Regions from separate parts of the Azospirillum sp. UENF 211521 genome, predicted to be linked through region 3. Evidence: predicted binding sites of a transcription regulator. Region 3 holds the regulator's gene; each other region holds the start of a gene.

Region 1 (3,271 bases), 760 kb from region 3:
GCGCTTGCGCAGCGGGACCAGCGCGCCGACGTCGAGCGCGCCCCGCCAGGAGGTCTGGACCGTCCCCGCCCGTCCTCGGTTGCGCCGCTGGATCATCGCCTCGGCGGCCTTGGCCGGGTCCTTTTCCTCCTCCGTCGCCGGAGCCGGGTCGGCCGGCTCGACGACGGGGGGCGGCGGGGGGGCGGGCACTTCCGCCACCGGGGCGGCGGGTTCGGGAAGCGGAGCCGTGTTCCACCAGGGCGTCGTGACGGGCGCCGGCGTCTCCACGGGAGGCGGGGCCGGGGTCGGTGCGGGCTCGGGGGCGGGCGCCGGCGGGGGTGGAGCGGCGACGACGGGAGCGGGCTCCGGAGCGGGGGCGGACGGCGCGGATGGCCGCGGCGCCTTGAACAGGTTCGCCATGGGCGGGGGTTCCTCGGTCGTGACGGGACGGGGCGGCGGGAAGCAGGACGCGGCGGCGCGGATCAGGATGCGGCGGGCCGTGTCAGCCGCCGGTAGAGCTGCCAGGGCGTCAGGACGCCGGGTGCGTGGAGACCCAGCAGGCGCTTGACCGCCTCAACGCAGGTGAAGGGCCCCCAGGGGGCCGGGCGGGTCAGGCCGCGCCGCACCGGCGCCGGGGTCACCGCCATGCCCAGCCCGCGGTACCAGCCCGGCAGGTCGAAGGCGGCGGGGAGGTCGAGGACCGACACGTCGGTGAAGGGCGACAGCGGATCGACGATCACCCAGCGGCGCCCGTCGTGCAGCAGCGCGAAGCAGTGGCGGAATCCCGGTTTCAGAAGGCGCAGCCACCACAGCTCCGCCTCGCCACGGAAGACCACCCAGGCGCGCGGCGAGTCCCCTTGCGTCCGGCAGGGCCCCATATGGCACGACGGCGGCATCGGCGTGCTCACTGGACGATGCCCTTCTCGCGCAGCACCGGGTGGAGCCGCTCGAACGCCTCCCGCCACAGGGTGTGGGCGCGCTGTTCGCGATACCGCGCCGGGTCCGGCGCCATCAGGCGGCGCCCGTAATGGACCAGCACATGCAGGTGATCGCGGATCAGCAGGCGGCGGCGGTACAGCCGGTCCACCGCGCTCAGCACGTCGCCGGGCTCGCACGGGCGCTGGACCAGCCCCTTCCCGGCGGCGATGCGCGCGCCGGCGGCCTTGGCGTCCTGCGCCTGGACCGACCAGAACCACGCCTCCTCCGCGCTGCCGAACGGTTCCCCGACGGCGTCGGACAGGACCATGGACATGTTGCGGCGTTGGACCATGCGCGGGCCTCCCTCGGAATTGCAGCTTTTGCGTTCGCGGGCGCAGCTTCGCTCTCGGGCGGAGCGCCGGATGGGCCGCGGCGCGCGCGGCTGGCGAACACATGTTCACGTTATGTACTGATTGAAGTCCTTCGTCAAGGAAAATATGAATAGGTTCCTAGGGACGGCTTTCCGTGATTATGTGATTATCCTCCCATGCTGAAACATGCGGACATCTGGCGGGCGATCGACCGCCTCGCGGCCCAGCACGGGCTGTCGGCCTCCGGGCTCGCGCGGCGCGCGGGGCTGGACCCGACGACCTTCAACAAGAGCAAGCGGACCACCGGCGACGGCAAGCTCCGCTGGCCCTCGACGGAGAGCGTGTCCAAGGTTCTGGAGGCGACCGGCGCGTCGCTGTCGGAATTCGTCAGCCTGGTCGGCGATTCCGCCGGCGCGGGTTCGCTGCAGCGGGTGCCGGTCATCGGCTACGCGCAGGCGGGCAACGCCGGCTTCTTCGACGACGCCGGCTTCCCCTCGGGGGTGGGCTGGGACGAGCTTCTGTTCCCCAGCATCGGCGATCCGCACGCCTACGCGCTGGAGATCGCCGGGGACAGCATGGACCCCGTCTACCGCGACGGCGACACCATCATCGTCTCGCCCGCCGCACAGATCCGGCGCAACGACCGCGTCGTCGTCCGCACCAAGGGCGGCGAGGTGATGGCGAAGCAACTCGTCCGCGAAACCGCCACGAAGATCGAGCTGATCTCCATCAACCGCGCCCATCCGGACCGCAGCATCCCGCGCGCCGAGGTCGCCTGGATGGCCCGCATCGTCTGGGCGAGCCAGTAAGAACCAGCCGCGCGGCACACCGTCCTAGGATATTTTTCCTTTACAGCATCGGCGGAAGGGTTTAGCGTCCGGCCATGACCGGAATCGCAAGATCACACCCCCTCCCGTCGCTTCTGGAAGAGCTTGAACGCCGTCACGACGACGCACCGCCCCGTGGCGCGCTGCGGACGGCGGTTCTCGATGGGGTGGAGCGCTGCGCCACGCTGACCCACGCCGCCGCGCTTCGCCTGCACGACCGTCTGGCCGCGGAGGCCCGCCGCGGCACGGCACAACGCCGCCGCACCCTGCCCGCCGGCCGGACCGCCAGCGACGTCTGGCTGGCCCGCCTCGCCGCGTCGCTGACCCATCACCGCAACGCCGCCAGCGCGCTGGTCCGCGACGGCGGTTGAGCCTGGGGTGAACCGGTGGCGCGGCTCTCAGGTCGCCGGAGGAGTGCCGGTCCCGCCGGGAGCCGAGACCGCCCCGTCCACGGCGCCCTCCATGGCGGCGGGCGCGGTTCGCGCCTTCCTCGCGCGCGGCTTGCGAACCGGTGCAGCGGCAGACGGGGACACCGCCAGCGCAGGCGTGTCCTCCGCGGCCAAAGACTCGGAGGGTGCCGGCGTCTCCGCCCGCTCCGCGGCCTTCTTCAGCACCTTGCCCTTTGAAAAGCCGGCCTCGCGCAGGGCCGTCTTCAACTCTTCCCACGCCAAGCGAATGTCCGTGGCGAAGGCCCGCGCGTCGCCGTCGCGGTGGGTGCGGAAATACTCCGCCGCCGCGCGCATCTGGGCTGGCAGGGTTTCCGCCCCGGCGCGCACCGCCTCGTTGCGCAGGCGGTTGTGGCGCTCGTCCAGATAGGTGAGGATGTCCGACAGCTCCTCCGGCGTGCAGCTTTTCTGAAGCTTGTCGGTGACCGCGGGCGCGGCCTTGTCGATCTTCCCGACCAGCTCCGAGCGGCCGCGCTTCAGCTCCGGATCGTAGACGGTGCGGATCACCTGGATCACGCGGCGCCGTTCGCGGAATTGCATCATCTCCCCCCTCAACATGAGTCCTTCGATGGACCGATTCACCGTTTCGAAGGAATCATGCCGCGGAACGGACCGCCTATCAAGCCGGTTTTCGGGCCGCATACCGCCCAAAAACCGGCTTTCCGGGTTATCCGAAGCGGATCAGCGGAAGGCGAACTCCCAATAGAGCGCCCGCGCCCGCGCCGCCAGG
Region 2 (3,271 bases), 1.5 Mb from region 3:
CGGGGTGGGGCCGGAAGGGGCGGCGGGGTTGATCCTGCATTTCATCGACATGACCGAGCGCAAGGGGCTGGAGGCCCAGTTCGCCCAGTCGCAGAAGATGCAGGCGGTCGGCCAGCTGGCCGGCGGCGTCGCCCACGACTTCAACAACCTGCTGACCGCGATGATCGGCTTCTGCGATCTGCTGCTGCTGCGTCACAAGCCGGGCGACCAGTCCTTCAGCGACATCATGCAGATCAAGCAGAACGCCAACCGCGCCGCCAACCTCGTGCGCCAGCTTCTGGCCTTCTCGCGCCAGCAGACGCTGCAGCCGCGCATTCTCAGCGTGACCGATGTCCTGGCCGAGCTTGGCAACCTGATGCGCCGGCTGATCGGCGAGAACATCGAGCTGAAGATGCTCCACGGCCGGGACATCGGCTATGTGAAGGTCGACCAGAACCAGCTGGAGCAGGTCATCATCAACCTCGTGGTCAACGCGCGCGACGCCATGGCCGGGGGTGGGCGGTTGACCATCGTCACCTCCAACCATGTGGTGGAGCAGGCGCAGCGCCGCGAGCACGAGACCATTCCGGCCGGCGACTATGTGTCCATCGAGGTGATCGACACCGGCTGCGGCATCCCCAAGGAGAATCTCCAGCGCATCTTCGAGCCCTTTTTCACCACCAAGGGCGTCGGGTCGGGCACCGGGCTGGGACTGTCCACCGTTTACGGCATCGTCCGCCAGACCGGCGGATTCGTGCTGGTCGAATCGGAAAAGGGGGAGGGAACGACCTTCACCATCCTGCTGCCCCGCCACAAGGGCGAGGCCCGTCCCGACCAGGGCGAGCCGCGCGAGCGGCGCGGCAGCGACCTGACCGGCTCCGGCACCATCATGCTGGTCGAGGACGAGGACGCCGTGCGCGTCTTCTCAGCCCGCGCGCTGCGCAACAAGGGCTATCAGGTGCTGGAGGCCAAGAACGGCGAGGCGGCGCTGCAGCAGATCGGCACGGACGGCAACCGCATCGACCTGCTGATCACCGACGTGGTGATGCCGCAGATGGACGGCCCGACCCTGGCCCGCCATGTCCGGCAGATGCGGCCCGACATGCGGGTGATCTTCATCTCCGGCTACGCCGAGGACCGGCTGGGCGAGATCGACGGGGTCGAGGTCGCCCACTTCCTGCCCAAGCCCTTCTCGCTCAAGCAGCTCGCCTCCAAGGTGAAGGAGGTCATCCGGGACGGGAAGTGACGCGGTGGGTGGAATAGGGCGGCGCCTTACCCGACCCGCCAGCCGTGATAGGCCCAGCGGTCCGTTCCCGGCACGGCGAGAGCCTCCCACCCGCGACGACCGGCGCCGATCGGGCGGTCCGACAAGACGAGCGCGCCCGGTGCCAGGAACGGCTCGATCAGGTCGCCGATCCAGCGGCGGATGCCGTCCTCCTCGTCCTCCCGCGCGCTGCCGATGTCGGCGTGGGCCAGCCGCACGCCGCCGCGGAAGCGCTCCGCCACGGCGGGCAGCGTGTCCCGGAAATCGCCGAGGAACAGCCGGTCCTCGTCCGGGCGCAGGGACGCGGGAACGCGCGCCCACATGTCGAAGACCAGGATGTCGCGCGGCGGGAACAGGCTGCGCAGATGGTCGTAGGTGCGGCCCTTCCCCAGACCGATCTCCATCACCAGACCGGGTGTTCCCGCGACCCAGCCGGCGGCCCAGCCGAGCGCGACGCGCTGGGTGGTGAGGCGGTCGATCATGCGGTCGAGCGTGGAGTGGACGGTCGTCATGCGTGGCTTTTCGAAGTGTCGTTGGAGGGGCATCTCCTGTTGAACGCCGCAGTTGGAATTCCGTTGCATGGCGACGGATCGTTCCTAACTTGCGATGAGAACATTCGCGGAACTTAGGGCTTTGCGTGGGGGAACAAAGCTGGTACATTCCTTCTCACCGAATGACCGTTGGTGAGATCGTTGGCCCTGCGGCCGCGGATGTGATCTAACAAGGGGAGACGGGCATGTCGTCCGCACAGCTTCGTTTGGTCGAGAAGGATTCCATGGATAAGCAGAAGGCCCTGGATGCCGCTCTGGCGCAGATCGAGCGCGCCTTTGGCAAGGGCTCGATCATGAAGCTCGGCGCCCGCGAGAACACGGTCGAGACGGAGGTCGTTTCCACCGGCTCTCTCGGCCTCGACATCGCGCTGGGCATCGGCGGCCTGCCGCGCGGCCGCATCATCGAGATTTACGGGCCGGAAAGCTCGGGCAAGACGACGCTGGCTCTGCACGCCATCGCCCAGGCCCAGAAGGGCGGCGGCACCTGCGCCTTTGTGGACGCGGAGCACGCCCTGGACCCGTCCTACGCCCGCAAGCTGGGCGTGAATGTGGATGAGCTGCTGATCTCCCAGCCCGACGCCGGTGAGCAGGCGCTGGAGATCGCCGACACGCTGGTGCGCTCCGGCGCCGTCGATGTGCTGGTGGTCGACTCGGTGGCGGCCCTGGTGCCGCGCGCCGAGCTGGAAGGCGAGATGGGCGACAGCCACGTCGGCCTGCACGCCCGCCTGATGAGCCAGGCGCTGCGCAAGCTGACCGGCTCCATCGCCAAGTCGAACTGCCTGGTGATCTTCATCAACCAGATCCGCCTGAAGATCGGCGTGATGTTCGGCAACCCGGAGACGACGACGGGCGGCAACGCGCTGAAGTTCTACGCCTCCGTCCGTCTGGACATCCGCCGCATCGGCGCGATCAAGGACCGCGAGACGGTGGTGGGCAACCAGACCCGCGTCAAGGTGGTGAAGAACAAGATGGCCCCGCCGTTCCGCGTGGTCGAGTTCGACATCATGTACGGCGAGGGCGTGTCGAAGGTGGGCGAGCTTCTCGACCTCGGCATCCAGGCCGGCGTGGTGGAGAAGTCGGGCGCGTGGTTCAGCTACGACGGCACCCGCATCGGCCAGGGCCGCGAGAACGCCAAGAACTACCTGCGCAACAACCCGGCCACGGCCGATGCCATCGAGGCGAAGATCCGCGGCAACGCCGGCCTCGTCGCCGACGCCATGATGGGCACCCCGGAGGCCGACGGCGAGGCCGCCACGCCGGAGTGATCCCGGGCGGCAAGCCGGTTTCTCTGTGTGAAAGCCCCTCTCCGGTCCGCCGGGGAGGGGCTTTTCGCCGTCTTGCCGGGCGGCTGGAAAGACCTTACATTCAGGCTGGGCGGACGGGTGTTCCAGCACCCGTCCGCCGGCCCGGTCCTAGCGGTTCAGGATCTCAAGCAGCAGCTTGAGCGCCCGCAACAGCAGGATCAGGAGTTCGAGGA
Region 3 (3,271 bases):
AGAGCGGCGTGTGGGGGAGCGCGGTCTGATGTTGCAGGTTGGTGAAGCCCGCGCCCGCATCCTCGCCGCCTTCACCGCCCTGCCGGCGGAGACGGTGCCGCTGCCCGACGCGCTGGGGCGCGTCCTGGCCGAGCCCGCCGTCGCCCGCCTGACCCAGCCGCCCTTCGCCGCCGCCGCCATGGACGGCTGGGCCGTCCGCGCCGCCGACATCGTCCCGGCGTCGGCTGGTGCGCCGGTCACCCTGCGCCGCATCGGCGAGTCCGCGGCCGGCCACGCCTTCGCCGGAACGGTCGGTGCGGGCGAGGCCGTGCGCATCTTCACCGGCGCCCCCCTGCCCGCCGGCGCCGACGCCGTGGTGATGCAGGAGGATTGCGAGGACACCGGGGACCGGGTGCGCGTCGGGCGCGCCGTCCCCGCGGGGCGCTTCATCCGCCCCGCCGGCCTGGACTTCACCGCGGGAGAGGATCTGCTTCCCAAGGGACGCTTGCTGACCGCCCGCGACGTCGCCCTGGCCGCCGCGGCCAACCTGCCCTGGCTGCGCGTCCACCGCCGCCCGCGGGTCGCCGTGCTCGCCACCGGTGACGAGATCGCCCTGCCCGGCGACCCGCTGGGGCCGAGCCAGATCGTCAGCTCCAACGCGCTCGGCCTGTGCGCCTTGGTCACCAGCCAGGGCGGCGTCGCCCACAATCTCGGCGTGGCCAAGGACGACCCGGAGCATCTCGCCGCCATGGCCGCCGGGGCGGCCGGCTGCGACCTGCTGGTGACCACGGGCGGCGCGTCGCAAGGCGAGCACGACCATGTGCGCGACGTGCTGGGCGGGCTGTCGCTGGATTTCTACCGCGTCGCCATGAAGCCCGGCAAACCGTTGATCTTCGGGACGGCAAACGGCGTGCCTCTGCTCGGCCTGCCCGGCAACCCGGTGTCCACCGGGGTGGCCGCCCTGCTGTTCCTGGTGCCCGTCCTTCGCCGTCTCCAGGGGCTGCCCGCCGAGAACGCCACCCTCGCGGTCCGGCTCGGCGCGCCGCTGAAGGCCAACGACGACCGCACGGACTTCCTGCGCGCCACCCTGTCCCCCGGTCCGGACGGCGAACCGGTCGCCACCCCCTTCCCGCGCCAGGACAGCGCGATGATGTCCCGGCTGGCCCGGGCCGACGCCCTGATCGTCCGCGAGCCGCAGGCAACCGCCGCCGCCGAGGGCGACCGCGTCACGGTGATCCCGTTGAGCGGCGGTGTCCTGTCGCTTTAATCCCTTCCGCACCCGCCAACCCGGTGACGATCCTTTCGGGAGTCCTGTCCGTCGATTTGCGGTTGATTTCGTCCGTAGGGCTTGACGGGGGTTAAGAACCAAACTAGAACAAGATGGAACGTTTTGCTTTTGTTCCATATCTAGTGCGGAACCGGCCGGGAGGCACAAATGCTCACGCGCAAGCAGCATGAATTGCTGCTTTTCATCAACGAGCGGCTCGGGCAGGGCGGTGTGTCCCCTTCCTTCGACGAAATGAAGGACGCTCTCAACCTGAAGTCCAAGTCGGGCATCCACCGCCTGATCACCGGATTGGAGGAGCGCGGCTTCATCCGCCGCCTGCCCCACCGCGCCCGCGCGCTGGAGGTGCTGCGTCTGCCGGAGGGGCTGGAGACCGCCCGCCCGCGGCCGCCGCGCGCCAAGTTCCAGCCCAACGTCATCAAGGGCGACTTCAGCTTCGCGGGGCGGGAGGCGAACCCGGCGTCGGAATTGGTGCAGCTTCCGCTCTACGGCCGCATCGCCGCCGGCACGCCGATCGAGGCGCTGCGCGACGCGTCCGCCTTCGTGGACATTCCCGCCGCCATGCTCGGCATGGGCGACCACTACGCGCTGGAGGTCGCCGGCGATTCGATGGTGGAGGCCGGCATCCTCGACCATGACACGGTGGTCATCCAGCGTTGCGACAGCGCGGATAACGGCTCGATCGTCGTCGCCCTGGTCGATGACGCCGAGGTCACGCTGAAGCGCCTGCGCCGCAAGGGCAACACCGTGGCGCTCGAACCCGCCAACGCCGCCTACGAAACCCGCATCTTCGGCGCCGACCGCGTCCGGGTGCAGGGCCGCCTCGTCGGCTTGGTGCGGAAGTACTGACGGCAGGATGCTCCGGGGCGACGGTTCAGCGCGCCCCGGTCTTTCTATCGGGCAGCTTTCCCCCCATTGTCCAAGGACGGTCGCCGCGCTGGTCGCGCACGCTCTCGACCCGGATTCCCTTGTTCGACAGGTAAAGGGCTTGCGCGCCCTCCCGACGCAGGCGCCAACGGTCGATGACCAGCGGCGCCCGGCACCCGCGCGACGGGCTCGCGGTCACCACCGCATCGGCCACCGCGCAATCCTCGGGCAAGGCGTCCGGCTGGCGCAGCAGCGCCACGGTCTTTCCCTGCGCGCGGTACAGGCATCCCAGAGCGTCGCAGCGCAGCCGCCCGTCCAGGCTGACCCCGGCAAGCGGCCAGACATCCTGACCGGCCGTCTCCTCCGGCTTCTCCATGCCGTCGCGCCGCCTCCACGTGTTGGCGACCCGGCCGTCGCTGGCGGTGGACAGGCTGAGAATCCCCTCAGCACCGCGCACGGCCATCAGTTTTCCGTCCTCCGACACCAGGATGTCGGGTCGCAGCGCGACGGCCGGAGCAACCAGCCCGCCCACCACCGCGACCACCCCCAACCAGCGCCAGCGCCTTGTCCAGATGGCCAGCCACAGCCCGCCCGATGTGATGGCGGCGATGGCCGCGTCCGGCATGGCTGGAAGGAACGCCGTCGCTCCGGGCAGCGCGGCGGTCCGCTCCGCCGTCTCGATGACCAGCCGGACGCCCCAGCTCATCGCCGTCACCGCCGGCCCCTCCAGCCCGAAGGGCAGCAGCAGGTAGGACAGCAGGCTGAAGGGCATGATCCACACCGTCGTGATGGGGATCGCCACCATGTTGGACAGCACGCCGTAAAAGGCGACCTGTTGGAAATGGTAGAGCCCGTAGGGCGTCGTCGCGACCGTCGCCACCACGCTGGAAAAGACGATTCCGCCCAGCGCCATCACCCCCTTGCCGAGCCAGCCCATCTCGCGCCGCCGGCTCACCGCCCAGGGCGTGAAACGTTCGAAGGCGGCGATCAGGGCGACGACCGCCGCGAAGGACATCTGGAAGCTCGGCCCCAGCATCCCCTCCGGGTCGTAGAGGACGGTGACGATGCCGGCAAAGGCGACCAGACGCATGCTGATCGGCGACCGGTCGGCGATCACCGCTCCCATGACGAGGCCGGTCA

What was found. Region 3 encodes LexA, which represses DNA repair genes until DNA is damaged. Its sites were predicted from a motif close to ATGTTCTANTTTGGTTC; they were not measured.
Region 1: the regulator LexA is predicted to act here: its motif matches at 1,351-1,367, upstream of ACWPN5_RS02940 (S24 family peptidase).
Region 2: the regulator LexA is predicted to act here: its motif matches at 1,887-1,903, upstream of recA (recombinase RecA).

What each region holds. Positions count from the first base shown of each region.
Region 1 is NZ_JBSNCF010000001.1:626,726-629,996, reverse strand. It holds gene ACWPN5_RS02955 (hypothetical protein) at 1-399, opposite strand, end outside; gene ACWPN5_RS02950 (hypothetical protein) at 462-887, opposite strand; gene ACWPN5_RS02945 (hypothetical protein) at 884-1,249, opposite strand; gene ACWPN5_RS02940 (S24 family peptidase) at 1,445-2,077, shown strand; gene ACWPN5_RS02935 (hypothetical protein) at 2,152-2,466, shown strand; gene ACWPN5_RS02930 (hypothetical protein) at 2,494-3,084, opposite strand; gene ACWPN5_RS02925 (branched-chain amino acid aminotransferase) at 3,223-3,271, opposite strand, start outside.
Region 2 is NZ_JBSNCF010000001.1:2,848,199-2,851,469, reverse strand. It holds gene ACWPN5_RS13365 (PAS domain S-box protein) at 1-1,225, shown strand, start outside; gene ACWPN5_RS13360 (class I SAM-dependent methyltransferase) at 1,252-1,755, opposite strand; gene recA (recombinase RecA) at 1,980-3,059, shown strand.
Region 3 is NZ_JBSNCF010000001.1:1,382,684-1,385,954, reverse strand. It holds gene moaC (cyclic pyranopterin monophosphate synthase MoaC) at 1-29, shown strand, start outside; gene ACWPN5_RS06465 (molybdopterin molybdotransferase MoeA) at 29-1,246, shown strand; gene lexA (transcriptional repressor LexA) at 1,415-2,113, shown strand; gene ACWPN5_RS06455 (ComEC/Rec2 family competence protein) at 2,139-3,271, opposite strand, start outside.